Regions from separate parts of the Mesorhizobium sp. P2_D6 genome, predicted to be linked through region 1. Evidence: predicted binding sites of a transcription regulator. Region 1 holds the regulator's gene; the other holds the start of a gene.
What was found. The regulator LexA, encoded in region 1, represses DNA repair genes until DNA is damaged. The targets are predictions, from matches to a motif close to TGTTCNNNNTGTGTTCNG.

Region 1 (7,691 bases):
ATGGCAATTTTGTTGGACATTGCAATTCTCGGGCAAGGCTAGAAAACGGGGGGCGTGATCGCGCGGACTTTCGCGCTTTGCGCGTTCATGTAGCATAGGGGGTCTGGGGCGCAAGGGGCAGACCCGATGGCTGGACGTGGCCGGGGCGAGGATCAAGGCGAGGGCGCTGCGACAAGCGTCAACGAACGCTCCTTGTTTGCCGATAGTCCCAACGCCGAGCCGATGCCCGTCGCGCTGCCCGAGACGCGACCTGGCCTCCGGCCTTTGTCTCCGAATGACACTGCGTCGGTGCCGGTCGCTGTGCCCGGATCCGCCATCCGTTTGCGTAGGCTGCTGCGCCGTTCGACATGGCCAGCAATCCGTCGCAGCCTTGCCGTGGCCGCCGGCACCGAACTCGACCGCGGCGTCGCCTTCCTGCTTGTGCCGGTTTTCCTGGCGGCCGGCGTCATCATTTATTTCTCGCTGGCCAGCGAGCCGGGCTTTGCCCAACCAATCGCGATTGTGCTGCTCATGGCCTGTTGCGCAGCCGTCGCGCGGTCCTGGCCGAAGACGCATCTGCTCTGCGTGGCCGCGATGCTGTGCGCGCTCGGCGTCGTCGCCGCCAAGGTCGAGACCTGGCGCGCCGGAACGCAAATGCTGGGCTCCGAGATCCAGACACGGCTGACCGGACGCGTCGTCAGCCTTGAGGAGATGGAAAACGGCCGCGTCAGGCTGACGCTCGACATTATTTCCACCGCTCACCCCAAGCTGCGCTACGCGCCGGAGCGGGTCAGGCTCTCGGCGCGTGGGATTCCGGCCGATATGACCGCCGGCTCCCTCATCGCCGGCTATGCCAGGCTGTTGCCGCCGACGGGTCCGGTGCGACCGGAGAGCTACGATTTCTCCTTCGACAGCTATTTCGCCGGTATCGGCGGCAGCGGCTTCTTTCTCGGCAATCCGAAAACCATTGCTTCGCAGGGCCCGCCGCCGCTGACCGCACGGCTCTCTTCGGCAATCGAGAATGCGCGCGAAAACATTGCCGACCATATCAGGGGCAAAATCGGCGGCGCCGAAGGCGAGATTGCCGCGGCGCTCATAGTCGGCGTGCGCGCCGGCATTCCGGACGAGGTCAACGAGGCTATGCGGCGCACTGGCATCTACCACATCATCTCCATTTCCGGCCTGCACATGGCGCTGGTCGCCGGCACCATCATGGCATTGTTGCGCGGCGCCTTCGCGCTGTTTCCCGATTTCTCCTCGCGCCGGCCTGTCAAGAAATATGCCGCCGCAGCGGCACTTGTTTCCATCGCCGCCTATCTCGTCATTTCAGGCATCGTGGTTGCCGCCGAGCGCAGCTTCATCATGCTGGCGGTCATGCTTGTCGCGGTGCTGTTTGATCGCGCAGCGCTGACCATGCGCAATCTGGCGATCTCGGCCATCGCCGTCATCCTTGTGTCGCCGCATGAGGTTGTCGGCCCGAGTTTCCAGATGTCGTTTGCGGCCACCGCCGCCCTTGTCGGCGCCTATGCCGGCTGGGCCGACTACCGTGCCGACAAGGTGAGAACGCCGCCCGCAAGGCGCTCGTTCGTCGGCTTTCTGTCGCGAAGATTCCTGCTGGCCATGGGCGGCCTCGCCATGACCTCGATCATTGCCGGAAGTGCCACCGCGCTATTCGCCATCTGGCATTTCCAGCGCGTGTCGCCACTCAGCCTGCTCGCAAATCTGGCCGTGATGCCGATTGTGTCGTTGATCGTCATGCCCTTCGCCGTGCTCAGCGCGCTGGCGATGCCGTTCGGCGCCGATGGACCGTTCCTTTATGTGATGGGCAAGGGCCTGGCGGCGATGATCGCCATCTCCGCCTGGATTTCCGAACGTTCGCCGGTCGATGCCGTCGGCCTGATCTCTATCCGCTCGGTGCTGCTGGTGGCGGTCGCCCTCGTCATCGCCACCATGGCCACCACGTGGCTGAGGCTGGCGGCCGTGCCTTTCGCGCTGGCCGGCCTGTTGACTGTGCCACAGGTGCGCACGCCCGATCTGCTTATCTCGGAAGATGCGCATCTGGTGGCATTGCCGATCGGCGGCGGCGAACTCGCGCTCAACCGGGAACGCTGGAACGAATTCACCACCGATAATTGGAAACGGGCATTGAGAGCCGAAACCATTATCCCGCCTGAGATTTTCGAGGCAACGGACACGCGGTTCGATCTAGACCCGCTCGACCTGCCGCCAGGCTCGCCCTTCTATTGCACAGGCAATCTCTGCATTGCCCGGCATCCGGCCGGAGCCATCATCGCGCTGGCAAAAGACCGCAACACAGCGCGGCCAGCCTGCGCTTTCGCGAGCCTGATCGTCATCGACGACGCCACCGCCTACAATCCGTGCCGCGACCCGCTGGTGCTGGTCGTGACCAAGAAGCAACTTGCCCGCGATGGCAGTGCCGCCGTCTTCTTCGACCCACAATCGGCCGCGACAGCGCCAATGATCCGTTTCGCCGTCGACAAGCCCTATCGTCCCTGGCACGAGCAACGCCGCTTCTCACGCGAAGCACGCGGTCTGCCGCCTTACAAGCGGCTCGAAAAGTAAGCCGGCTCAGTAGCGCCGGATCAGGCCGACCAGCTTGCCCTGCACCTTGACCCTGTCCGGCCCGAAGATGCGGGTTTCGTAGGCCGGGTTGGCGGCTTCCAGCGCGATCGAGGCGCCCTTGCGGCGGAAGCGCTTCAACGTCGCTTCCTCTTCATCGACCAGCGCCACCACGATCTCGCCGGGGCTCGCCGTATCGGCATTGCGGATGATCACCGTATCGCCGTCGAAAATGCCGGCCTCGATCATCGAGTCACCCTTGACCTCGAGCGCATAGTGTTCGCCGCCCATGATCATGTCCGGCGGCACCGAGATCGAATGCGTCTGGTGCTGGATTGCGTCGATCGGCACACCGGCGGCGATGCGGCCCATCACCGGGATCGACACCGCGGAAACGGCGTCGTCATTGCCGGCCGACATCGAACGAGACGAGGAGGCCGGCTTGATCTGGCGGCCGAGACCGCCTTGGCCCTGACCGCCTTGGCCGAGACTGCCCTGGATGATGCTTGGCGAAAACTTCTTCGCCGCATTGAGGCCGGGTGCGATCGAGTCGGGCAGCCGCAGCACCTCGAGCGCGCGCGCCCGGTTCGGCAACCGGCGAATGAAGCCACGCTCCTCAAGCGCCGTGATCAGGCGGTGAATGCCGGACTTGGACGCGAGGTCGAGCGCCTCCTTCATCTCGTCGAAAGACGGCGGGATTCCGCTCTCCTTCAGGCGTTCATGGATGAACATCAGAAGTTCATGTTGTTTACGCGTCAGCATCGCGGCCCCCACGGGTTCTGAAACCAGAATCGGAAAAAACAAACCCAGAACAAACACTATCTGTTCCAGTTGTGTTCCGCAACCTTTTAAAGTTTAATGAATGTGTTGACGTTTTGTTCAGCGTAACATCAGGACGCTGCAGGCGGCACCCGCGGCGGCGGCCGGAGCGAAGGGCTCGCGCACGATCAAGCCGTTGGCGTCGGCCAGCATTCTCAGCATCGAGGAATCCTGGATGCCGAACGGCGTCGCCACCCGTGCGCCGGTTTCTTCGCTCACCACGGCGCGCACATAGTCTTGCCTCAGATCATTGGCCGCCATCGCGGCGCCAAGCTGCGCCGGGCGGATGTCCTGCCGGTACGTGCGGCCGCCGAGCTGCGCCAAAAGCGGCTTCAAGAACAGCTGCGAACAGACCAGGCTCGCCACGGGATTGCCGGGCAGGCCGATGCACCTGATGTCGCCGAGACGCCCGAACATCAGCGGCTTGCCCGGGCGCATGGCGAGCTTCCAGAAATCGAGCTTCATGCCTTCGCCGGTCAGCACGTCGTGCACGAGGTCGTGGTCGCCAACCGAGGCGCCGCCGAGCGTGACGATGACGTCGGCCTTTGCCGCGACCGCCTTGCGCACCAGCGCCGCTATGTCGGCCTTGCGATCTGCCGCGATGCCGAGATCAAGCGCTTCGGCGCCGACAGACTGCGCGGCGGCCGCGACGCCGTAAGCGTTGGAGGAGATGATCTGATCCGGACCGGGGTCACGCCCCGGCGGCAGCAACTCGTCGCCGGTGGCGATGATGGCGACCAGCGGCCGGCGCACGACGTTGAGCAGTGGATGATTGGCCGACGCCGCAAGCGACAATGCGGCCGGATCGAGCACGCGACCTTGTTGCAGGAGCAGGTCGCCTTGCGAGAAATCCAATCCACGACGGCGGATATTACAGTCTTTTGCGGTCGGCTCGGTGACCTCGATATGGCCATTGCCAAGGTCGCGGACATTCTCCTGGATGACGATCGTGTCGGCACCTTCGGGCAGCGGCGCGCCGGTAAAAATGCGGACAGCCTCCGCCCTGCCGACTGAGCCGGCAAAGCCGCGGCCGGCCGGCGCCATGCCGATCACCGAAAGCCGCGTCGGGGCGGATGCCACATCCTGCGCCCGCGCGGCATAGCCGTCCATGGCTGAGGCGTTGAAGGGCGGCTGGGTGCGTAGCGCCACGACAGGCTCCGCCAGCACCCGGCCGGCCGCATCGGCCAGCGCGATGCTTTCACCCGGTAGCGCCGCAGCGCCGTCGAGGAGGCGTTGAAGCGCCTCGGCGACCGGAACCAGCGCCATTTACGAACCCGCCTTGTAGTCGCCGGACTTGCCGCCGGTCTTTTCCACCAGCCTTATGCCGGAAATCACCATGGCGCGGTCGGCCGCCTTGGCCATGTCGTATATGGTCAGGCAGGCCACGGATGCCGCGGTCAGCGCCTCCATCTCGACCCCGGTCTTGCCGGTGACGCGGGCGAGCGCGGTGACCCTGAGGCCGGGCAAAGCGGGGTCCGGCTCGATGTCGACCGACACCTTGGTCAACAGCAGCGGATGGCAGAGCGGGATCAGCTCATGCGTCTTCTTGGCCGCCATGATGCCGGCGATGCGCGCTGTGCCCAGCACATCGCCCTTCTTGGCGTCGCCATCGAGGATCATCTTCAGGGTTTCAGGCCGCATCGAGACAAAGCCCTCCGCGATTGCCGTGCGCGTCGTCTCCTCCTTGTCGCCGACATCGACCATGTTGGCCTCGCCCTTGGCGCCGAGATGGGTGAGGGCGGCTGTCATCGTCAGATGGCCTCTGCCGTCGCCTTGCCTGTCAAAAGCAGGCGCGTTGCCGCCGCGACATCCTCTTGCCGCATCAGGCTTTCGCCGACGAGGAAGGTTTCGATGCCGGTCTTTTGCATCCTGAGGCAGTCGTCGTGGCTGAAAATGCCGCTCTCGCTGACCAACAAGCGGCCTCCCGGCACCATCGACGCCAGACGCTCCGAAGTTTCGAGACTGGTCTCGAATGTCCTGAGGTTGCGGTTGTTGATGCCGATCAGCTGCGATGACAGTTTTACCGCGCGCTGCGTCTCGGCCTCGTCATGCACCTCGATCAGCGCATCCATGCCGAGTTCGAATGCGGTCGCTTCCAGTTCGCTTGCCAGCGCATCATCGACGCTGGCCATGATGATCAAGATGGCGTCGGCGCCCCAGGCGCGTGCCTCGTAGACCTGGTAGGGATCGAACAGGAAATCCTTGCGCAGCGCCGGCAGCGACACCGCCTTGCGCGCGTTGGTGAGAAATTCCGGCGCGCCCTGGAAGGACGGCGCATCGGTCAGCACCGAAAGACAGGCAGCGCCGCCTTTCTGATAGGCTTGCGCCAGCGCCGGCGGGTCGAAATCGGCGCGGATCAACCCTTTGGAAGGGCTCGCCTTCTTGATTTCGGCGATCAGGGCAAAGTTGCCCGACCTACGCTTCGCCTCGAGCGCCCTGAGAAAGCCGCGCGGCGCGTCCGCGTCCTTGGCCCGCGCCTTGATCTCGGCCAGCGGGATCCGCGCTTTCGCAGCCGCGATCTCGTCACGCTTGTAGGCCTCGATCTTGCGCAGAATGTCAGCCACGGCTCTATCCGTTCGAAATCTCGACCAGCCTGTCGAGCACGCCGAGCGCCCGGCCGCTGTCGATGGCTTGTGCCGCCGCCGCCATGCCGTCGGCCAGCGTTGTCGCCTTGCCCGCCACCACCATGCCGGCGCCGGCATTCATCAGCACCGTGTCGCGATAGGCGCCGGCAGCGCCGCCCAGCATGTCGCGCAACGCCTTGGCGTTGTAGGCGGCGTCGCCGCCGCGCAACTCGTCCTTGGTGTGGCGCTGCAAACCGACCGCTTCGGGGGAGAGCGTAAAATGGCGGATCTCGCCGCCGGCCAGTTCCGCAACTTGCGTCTCGCCAGTGGTGGTGATCTCGTCATAGCCGTCGCCATGGACGACCCAGGCGTGGTCTGTGCCCAGCGCTTTCAACGTCTCGGCCACCGGCACGATCCATTCCGGCAGGAAAACGCCGACCATCTGGCGGCTGACGCTGGCCGGATTGGACAGCGGGCCAAGCAGGTTGAAGATGGTGCGGGTGCCGAGCTCGACGCGGGTCGGGCCGACATGCTTCATCGCCGGATGATGCGCCGGCGCGAACATGAAGCCGACGCCGGCCTCATGGATGCAGCGGCCGATCGTCTCCGGCGGGATATCGATCTTGACGCCGAGCGCAACCAGCACGTCGGCGGCGCCCGTCAGCGACGACAGGCCGCGATTGCCATGCTTTGCCACCGGCACGCCGCAACCGGCGATGACGAAGGCCGAAGCCGTCGAGATGTTGACCGAATGGGAGTTGTCGCCGCCGGTGCCGACGATGTCGATGGCGCCTTCAGGCGCTTCGACGCGCAGCATCTTGGCGCGCATGGTGGCAACGGCGCCGGAGATCTCGCTCACCGTCTCGCCGCGCACGCGCAGCGCCATCAGGAAGCCGCCGATCTGGCCCGGCGTCGCGTCGCCCGACATGATGATGTCGAAGGCTTCGCGCGCTTCCTCGAAGGTAAGCGCGGTCCCGGTGGCGACCTTGGCGATATGGATCTTGAGGGCGCTCATAGGGCCAAAACGTTCATTGGGCTACGGCTTGTGCAACGGCGGCCTGGTCGATGCTGACGGCGTATTGCGTCTGCAATTGCGCCACCAACTGGTCGAGCAGATCGTCGGACATGCCTTGCGTGAAGGATTTCTGCGCGTCGTCGGGAACCGAACTGGCGTCGGCTCCGGCCGGCTCGAACACTTCGGCCACCTTGAACAGAATCTGGCCTTCGCCGGTGGGCGAGGGGATCAGCCCTGTGCCGCCTTCGCCGACGCCGAACATCGCTGCAGCGCCGTCCTTGCCGAAATCGACGTCGTCGGCCTCGCGCTTCACGCCGCGCTTGGTCTGCTTTTCGAGCTTCAGTTCGCGGGCGATGACATCGAGTGTGGTGCCGGCCTTGAGGCGTTTGTCGAGTTCGTCTGCCTTCGCGGTCAGCCGCTTGGTCGTTTCCTCGGTCGTCCAGTCGGCCACCACCCTCTGGCGAACCTCGTCCAGCGTGCGGTCGCGAGCCGGCGTGATCGATGTCAGCTCGTAGAATACGAAGCCATTGTTGGTCGTGGTCAGGGCTTCATTCTCGGTGTTGGGCTCAGCCTCGAACACCGCCTTGATCAGGTCAGGCGATGCCGGCAGGTCTTTGATGATGGTCCCGTCCGGCTTGAGGCCGGTGCGGTCGATGGCCTCGACGGTGACGTCCTTGAGCTTCAGTTTGGCGGCGGCTTCGGCGAGCGTGCTGCCGGCGGCGCGGGTGTCTTCG
Region 2 (7,691 bases), on a different contig from region 1:
TGCGCGGTCTCGTCCGGACCTGGGAACTCGACATCGGCGAGGCCGAACTGGTGCGGATTGGTCTCACGCTCGGCGCTGATGTGCCGATGTGTCTTTCCGCAAAACCGCTTGTCGCGCGCGGTGTCGGCGACGAGCTGTCACTGGTGCCGGATTTTCCCGCACTCGCCTTGGTGCTGGTCAATCCCGGCGTCGCCGTTTCCACGCCCGACGTGTTCAACGCACTTGGGAAGCGGGACAATGAAGGGCTGCCTCCGCTGCCGCGCGGCTTCGACTTCCACAGCATGCGCAACTGGCTGGAGATCACCCGCAACGATCTCGAGGCCCCGGCGCAGGCGATACAGCCGCCCATCGGCAGGGCGCTTTCCCTGTTGAACCGGGCCGGGGCGGGATTCTCGCGCATGTCGGGATCCGGCGCGACATGCTTCGGCCTGTTCGAGACCGGCAATGTCGCCAAGCGCGCCGCGGCCGAAATCCGCAGCCGCGAACCGGACTGGTTTGTCGCAGCGACGCGCAGCATCGCATCGGAGGGGGCCGATGGCCAAAATTGACGAGAGCCGCCCGTTCATCCCGGTGCGCATCGCGGTGCTGACGGTTTCCGATACACGCAGCCTCGCCGACGACAAATCCGGCCAGACTCTGGCCGACCGCATCGCCGAGGCCGGCCATGTGCTGGCAGCCCGCGATATCGTCACCGACGATCGTGAAAAGATCCGCGGTACGGTCCTGGCATGGTCCCGGGACAAGGAGATCGATGTCGTCATCACCACCGGCGGCACCGGCTTCACCGGCCGCGACGTGACGCCGGAGGCGCTGGAGCCGATCTTCGAAAAGCGCATGGACGGCTTTTCCGAAGTGTTTCATCGCATTTCCTACGACAAGATCGGCACCTCCACCGTCCAGAGCCGGGCGACCGGCGGCGTCGTCAACGCCACCTTCGTCTTCGTGCTGCCGGGCTCGCCCGGCGCCTGCAAGGACGCCTGGGATGGCATCTTGAAGCCGCAGCTCGACTACCGCCACATGCCCTGCAACTTCGTCGAGATCATGCCGCGCCTGGACGAGCATTTGCGCCGCGGCAAGGCCGGCTCGTAAAGCAAGGCGGATAGCCGTTCAGCGCTGCCTTTGTCAGGCGGAATGGCAGCTACGCCTTCGAGAGGTCATTTCCTGCGAGTTGCCTAAGGCGTAGTCTGCGGCCAAGTCACTCAAGGCGGAATGATCCGATGAGAACGTATCGCGGCGGCTGCCATTGCGGCGCCATCCACCTGACATTCGAAACTGGCATCGAACCATCCGACATGGAGATCCGCGCCTGCCAATGCGCGTTCTGCGTCAGGCATGGCTCGCGCGCTGCCGCTGACCCGCAGGGACGATTGATCGTCTCCGTCGAGGATGAAGCCCGACTGCACCGATACCGGTTCGGATTGCGCACCGCCGACTATCTCATCTGCCGCGACTGCGGCGTCTATGTCGCGGCAGTGACCACCGATGGTGGCAACCCCAGGGCGATCGTCATCGTCAATGCGCTGGACGACCGACTGCGGTTCAGCCGCGAGCCGGTTCCAATGGACTATGATGCCGAGAGCCGCGAGGGCCGCATCGCCCGACGGCAGGCGCGCTGGATGCCGGTGGAGATCAAGGTCAGCGGATGACCGGTTCGCCGTGGAAGCGGCGGCGCGAGGGCGGCGACACACCGAAGCCGACCTCCATCATCAGCCGCGGCGTGCGTGACGGCACGGTGCCCATGTGGAAGCCGAACGGATCCTCGACAAAGCCGAGACCGGCCTCGCCGGTCAGCGTGACCGGGCTATCGTCGCCATAGACCTTGAGCACCTCTTCCGCCGGATGGCCGACCAGCAGCGTCAGCTGGTGCTTGAGGCTGCGCATGTTGTGACTGCCCCTGACGTACACATGCGGGCCAGTGCCGGCATCGCAAGGCTTCAGGTAGAAGAAGAATTTCAGCATCCGCCAGTCGTCGAGATCGAAATGGTATTTGCCGAGGGAGGCAAGGTTCTTGTCGGCATCGGAGGCCTCGCCAGTCGGAAAGCTCCACCAGACGCGCGTGGTGATCAGCTTTGCCTGCCCGCCGAGATAGTGCTGGGCGATGTCGAGCAGAAGCGGATCGTTCTGGATGGCGAGCGCCGCCTTGCAGCCGAGGATGCGCTCGAAATAGTGGCCGCTGAGCAAGGAACGGCCGAAACGCTTCTCTGCCTCGGCATGATCCCCAGGCATGAATTCGAGCCGGCGATCGAAATTGCCGAAGCATGGCGTGCTTTGCGCGAAGCTGGCGATCTCCTCATGGATCGCCTGCGGCAGCACCAGACCAGAGAACAACCCATCGCTGCGCAGCGTTTCGACGATCGAGTTGAGCTCGACGTCCTTGAACATCGTAGCTCCAAAACTCTGCGCCGGGCGCGCGGCTTTGGCGCCCAGCCAGTGCAGCTTGCGCGCCGGCATGGTGCGGGCAAGCATGAACATTGGCAGCCAGGCCGGGTTCTCGCGCATATCCTTGAGATAGGTCGGGATGCGCACAGCGATGCGGCGGAGCAGGCTGCCATTGCGAGCGATGGCTTCCAGGCTGGCGGCGCCGGATTTGTCAGCGGTCGAAAGGTTCATCGGGGTCCTCAGGTATGAACGGCAGCCGACACAGCGTCGGTTGCTCACCGCTCCGGCAATACCCAAACCCAATTGTCCCGCACTGAGGGGAATGCTACCCCCGTGTCATATTTTGTGCAATGCACAACAGACAACGCACCTGCAAAATTCACGCGAGCTAATGAACGGGCAAAGCTTCGGGCGCCCGCGAACGGCCGAGCAAAAGCACCTTACTTCGGCGGCGCCACCCAGATCTCGGCATTGAGCCTCTTCGTCGCCAGGCCACGAGCGATGGCCTCGGCGCTACGGGCGCTTTTAGCCAGGGACGAAGCTTGGCGCTTGCTGATGACCAGCCCTTCGGCCAGCGCCCGGTTTCCCCGGAGCACCCGCGCCAGGAACGGTGCGCGGCTGCCGCGCGAACGGGAAAAGCGCGCCGGCATGGTTTGCCGCGCCGTGTGGGCGACAACGTCATCGATCCAGCCTTCCGAAAGCCGCGCGCCAGGTTCCAGAAACAGCAGCCAGTCGCCTTTCGCCTGCCGGATCCCGGCGGCAATGCCGCCGGCGACGAAATGGCAGCCGGCGTGATCGGCGACACGATGCGTCTGGTCGGTCGAGCCGGTGTCGCACACGATGACATCGCGCACCACGCCCTCGACCGCGCCGCCGATCAGCGAGGCGAGCGTGCGGGCAAGGCCCTCTTCGTCATCTCGGGTTTCGATAAGAACGCTGAGCATATTTAGCCGAATAGCGGAAAGCCTGGCGCAGCGCCAGTTTTGCATTGCACAACAAAAAAGTTCTTGCTTTGTTCTCGTCGGCAAAATAGGATTATTTTCATGAACAGACCGAATCGACAGCCAGCCGACAGTCCCTGGGAGAGGGCGAAAATGGAACATATCGTGCGTGCGGACATTGCAGCCTTCGGGGCAGGAAGAGCCGAAATGGCCAATGCGATGATCGAACAGAGCGGCATGCGCGTCCGTCCGGACCGCAACCGCGGCCGTTCGGCCGGCATCAATCCATCCGGTCGCTTCGAGCCCGTCAGCCGGCATGTGTTCGACGATGGCTGGAATTCGCTGGAGGAACTGCCGCCGTTCAAGACCGAGGTGCAGGTCGAGAAGCCGCGCACCATCATCACCCGCAACGAATCGCCCGACATCTCCTTCGACCGTTCGATCAATCCCTATCGCGGCTGTGAGCATGGCTGCGTCTATTGTTTCGCGCGGCCGACCCATTCCTTCATGGGCCTGTCGCCGGGGCTGGATTTCGAATCGAAGCTGTTTGCCAAGCCGGATGCGGCGCGGCTGCTCGACAAGGAACTGTCGAAGGACGGCTACCAGCCGCGCACCATCGCCATCGGCACCAACACCGATCCCTACCAGCCGATCGAGAAGCAATACCGGATCATGCGCGAGATCCTCGAAGTGCTGGAGGCGCGCGGCCATCCGGTCGGCATCGTCACCAAGTCCGCCTTGGTGACGCGCGACATCGACATATTGTCGCGGATGGCCGAACGCGGGCTTGCCAAGGTGGCGCTGTCGGTGACGACGATGGACCGCATGCTGGCGCGCACCATGGAGCCGCGCGCGTCAACGCCGACCAAGCGGCTGGAGGCGATAAGGCAGCTTTCGGATGCAGGCATTCCGGCCTCGGTCATGGTGGCGCCGATCATCCCCGGCCTGACCGATCAGGAGATGGAGCGCATCCTCGATTCGGCTCGTGCTGCCGGCGCCCGTGAAGCCGGCTATGTCATCTTGCGCCTGCCGCTGGAAGTGGCGCCGATCTTCAAGGACTGGCTGCTGCGCCACTATCCCGACCGCTACCGGCACGTGATGTCGCTGATCCGTTCGATGCGCGACGGCAAGGATTACGATTCGGAGTGGGGCAAGCGCATGAAAGGCGCCGGACCCTATGCCTGGCAGATCGGCCGACGTTTCGAGATTACTGCCAAGCGGCTCGGCCTCAATGCCGAGCGGCGGACGCTCAGGACCGACCAGTTCGTCGCCGCCGCCAATGCGACCGAGCAGCTGATGCTGCTGTGAAGACCATCCCTGCCCCGCCATCGTTGGCTGGGCAGGCGAAGAAATCCCGTCCGGCCTGTCCCCCGGCCTGCAGACGGTGCCCTCCCGGTCTTGCCCCACTCGACCCTGGAGGGACTTGCGGAGAATCGGAGCCGATGCGAACCTCGCCGCAACATGGCTCGCGCGCGTTCCGATTCTCCGCTTCTTTTCGAAATCGTCGAGAAGCCCGACTTCTCCTTCGAGACGAAGGCGATGGCCGAAGGTCTGTGGCCTGTCGCAGGCATGGATGAAGCCGGCCGCGGTCCGCTCGCCGGGCCGGTGGTTGCGGCAGCCGTGATCCTCGATCCCGCCAACATTCCCGACGGCCTCGACGATTCCAAGCGGCTCAACCATTTGCAGCGCGAGGCGCTGTTCCTGAAAATCCTCGGCTCCGCGCTCGGCGTGTCGATGGCCTCGGTGAGCGCCGAAGGCATCGACGGCAGCAACATCCTCAAGGCGAGCCTGGAGGCGATGCGCCGTGCCCTCGCCGGCCTGCCGATACAGGCGAAGCTGGCGCTGGCCGACGGCCGCGACGTACCGCCGGGTCTCATTTGCGAGGGGCGCGCGCTGATCAAGGGCGACCAGCGCTCGCAGTCGATCGCCGCCGCCTCGATCGTCGCCAAGGTGATGCGCGACCGCATGATGTGCGGTTGCGGCAGCCACCACGAGCGCTACGGGTTCGAAGTCCATATGGGTTACGCCACGGTCCGGCATCGGACGGCGATCGAAGCGCATGGGCCGGTGGCAAGGCTGCACCGGGCGTCGTTCGCGCCGTTCAGGCTGGGCGGGGTTGAGGTGGCGGAAGAAGAGGGTTTTGCCGGGTTGGAGTGAGCCGGCGGCGGCACTGCTGATCTCCCCCCTTGTGGGGGTTGAGGAGCGGTCCGCGAAGCGGACGGAAAGCCATTGCTTGGCTTTCCGAGCGACGAACGTCCGGTAGGCCAGAGGGGTCGCCGCGCATGAAGCGCTGACCTTTCTTGGCCGCAGAAAGAGCGTCGCGCCCGGTCGAACCGACCCCCTCTGTCGCCTTCGGCGACATCTCCCCCTCGAGGGGGGAGATTATCCGCGCTCAACAAAAAAGCCGCCAGGTTGCCCGGGCGGCTTCATGCTTGCGGCTTCAAACCCACTCAGTTCAGCTTGGCCTTCACGTCCTGCAGCGCGGACTTGAACAGGTCGGCGCCGGCCTTGGCATCGACCTTGGCCGCAAGCAGCGTGCGGGCTGCCTCGACGGCGATGTCGACGGCGCTGGCGCGCACCTCGGCGACTGCCTCGCGCTCGGCCTGGCCGATCTTTTGCTCGGCAAGCGCGGTGCGCCTGACAACATAGTCCTCGGTCTTCTTGTGCGCTTCGGCGGCAAGCATGTCTGCCTCGCGCTTGGCGGCGGCGACGATTGCCGCGGCCTCCTGCTCGGCTTCCTTGCGCTTCTTCTGGTACTGGCCGAGCAGCTGCTGGGCCTCTTCGCGCAGCTTGCGGGCTTCATCAAGCTCGTTGCTGATCTTGGCGGCACGGGCGTCGAGCGCCTTGGCCATCAGCCCCGGTACCTTGATGTAGACGGCGATGCCGAGGAAAATGATAAGGGCGACGGTGGCCCAGAGCGTCGCGAGCGATGTGGCGTCCATGATGTGCTCCTCAGCGGGCCACGGATTTGACGGCCGCCGCGATCTCGGCCTTGCCGGTCTTGCCGCCGACAAGCGCTTCTACGATGGCCGAAGCGGTGTCCTCGGCGATCGTGCCGACTTCCTTCATGGCGTTGGCCTTGATGGAAGCAATGCTGGCCTCGGCCTCGCCGAGCTTCTTGTCGAGCGCGGCCTCGACCTTCTTGCGGGCAGCTTCGGCTTCGGCCTTGGCCGCGTCGTTGGCCTGCTGGCCGATCGCGTTGGCCTTGGCCTTGGCTTCCGTCAATTCCTGCTCGTAGGCGGCAACGGCGGCGTCAGCCTCGCCCTTCAGCCTGGCGGCCTGGTCGAGGTCCTGGGTGATGCGATCGCTGCGCACGTCGAGGATGCCGCCGAGGCGCGGCATCACCACCTTCTTCAAGAACAGGTAGAACAGCCCAAACGTGATCGCCAGCCACAGAAGCTGCGACGGGAACGTCGCCGGATCGAATGGCGGGAACGTGCCGTGCGCCTCGGCTGGCACGCCGGTGCCGGAATGCGTTTCGCCTTCCGTGCCGGTATGAGCGCCTTCGGCGGCGGGTGCGGACTCTTGCGCAAAGGCAGATGTCACGAACATGGACTATCCCCTGATATCAGGCATGGCCGCAGGGTAGCGGCCGGCCTGTCCAATCTTCTCGAGTGCTCAGCCGAACAGGGCGAGAAGCGCGATGAGAAGCGAGAAAATGCCCAGAGCTTCGGTCACGGCGAAGCCGAAAATCAGGCGGCCGAACTGGCCATCGGCGGCCGACGGATTGCGCAGGGCGCCCGCCAGGTAGCTGCCGAAGATGTTGCCGAGGCCAATGCCCGCGCCGCCCATGCCCAGGCAAGCGATACCGGCGCCGATGTACTTTGCTGCTTCTGCGTCCATTTTTAAAACTCCTTTGGATCTGTAATTCGTTGCAATTCCATCCGGCGACCGATGCCGGAAACTCTCGATTAGTGCCCGGGATGCAGGGCGTCGTTCAGATACATGCAGGTCAGCACGGCAAAGACGTAGGCCTGCAGGAAGGCGACCAGCAATTCAAGGGCCGTCAGCGCGACCGCCATGGCCAGCGGCAGCACCGAACCAGCGACGCCGACGGCGCCCAGCGCGCTGAGGCTGACGACAAAGCCCGAAAACACCTTCAGCGTGATGTGACCGGCGAGCATGTTGGCGAACAGACGCACCGAAAGGCTGACCGGGCGCGAGACGAAGGAAATCACTTCGATCAGCACCACCAGCGGCAGCAGGAAGACCGGAACGCCATGCGGCACGAACAGCTTGAGGAAGCCCAGGCCGTGTTTCGTGAAGCCGTAGACAACGACGGTTCCGATCACAAGGGCGGCGAGACCGAAGGTGACGATGATGTGGCTGGTGACGGTGAAGAAGTAGGGGAAAAGGCCAAGCAGATTGGCG

Region 2: the regulator LexA is predicted to act here: its motif matches at 3,382-3,399, upstream of AC1D1L_RS14625 (PA0069 family radical SAM protein).

The regions. Positions count from the first base shown of each region.
Region 1 covers NZ_JBFUEG010000003.1:126,320-134,010, reverse strand. Annotated here, with positions in the region: gene gltX (glutamate--tRNA ligase) at 1-2, opposite strand, end outside; gene AC1D1L_RS06990 (ComEC/Rec2 family competence protein) at 127-2,562, shown strand; gene lexA (transcriptional repressor LexA) at 2,569-3,321, opposite strand; gene AC1D1L_RS06980 (molybdopterin molybdotransferase MoeA) at 3,439-4,644, opposite strand; gene moaC (cyclic pyranopterin monophosphate synthase MoaC) at 4,645-5,127, opposite strand; gene trpC (indole-3-glycerol phosphate synthase TrpC) at 5,130-5,942, opposite strand; gene trpD (anthranilate phosphoribosyltransferase) at 5,947-6,957, opposite strand; gene AC1D1L_RS06960 (peptidyl-prolyl cis-trans isomerase) at 6,971-7,691, opposite strand, start outside.
Region 2 covers NZ_JBFUEG010000006.1:59,379-67,069, reverse strand. Annotated here, with positions in the region: gene AC1D1L_RS14650 (4-(cytidine 5'-diphospho)-2-C-methyl-D-erythritol kinase) at 1-548, shown strand, start outside; gene moaB (molybdenum cofactor biosynthesis protein B) at 535-1,089, shown strand; gene AC1D1L_RS14640 (GFA family protein) at 1,218-1,646, shown strand; gene AC1D1L_RS14635 (hypothetical protein) at 1,636-2,610, opposite strand; gene AC1D1L_RS14630 (glycosyltransferase) at 2,820-3,323, opposite strand; gene AC1D1L_RS14625 (PA0069 family radical SAM protein) at 3,474-4,628, shown strand; gene AC1D1L_RS14620 (ribonuclease HII) at 4,782-5,477, shown strand; gene AC1D1L_RS14615 (F0F1 ATP synthase subunit B) at 5,771-6,262, opposite strand; gene AC1D1L_RS14610 (F0F1 ATP synthase subunit B) at 6,273-6,872, opposite strand; gene AC1D1L_RS14605 (F0F1 ATP synthase subunit C) at 6,939-7,163, opposite strand; gene AC1D1L_RS14600 (F0F1 ATP synthase subunit A) at 7,232-7,691, opposite strand, start outside.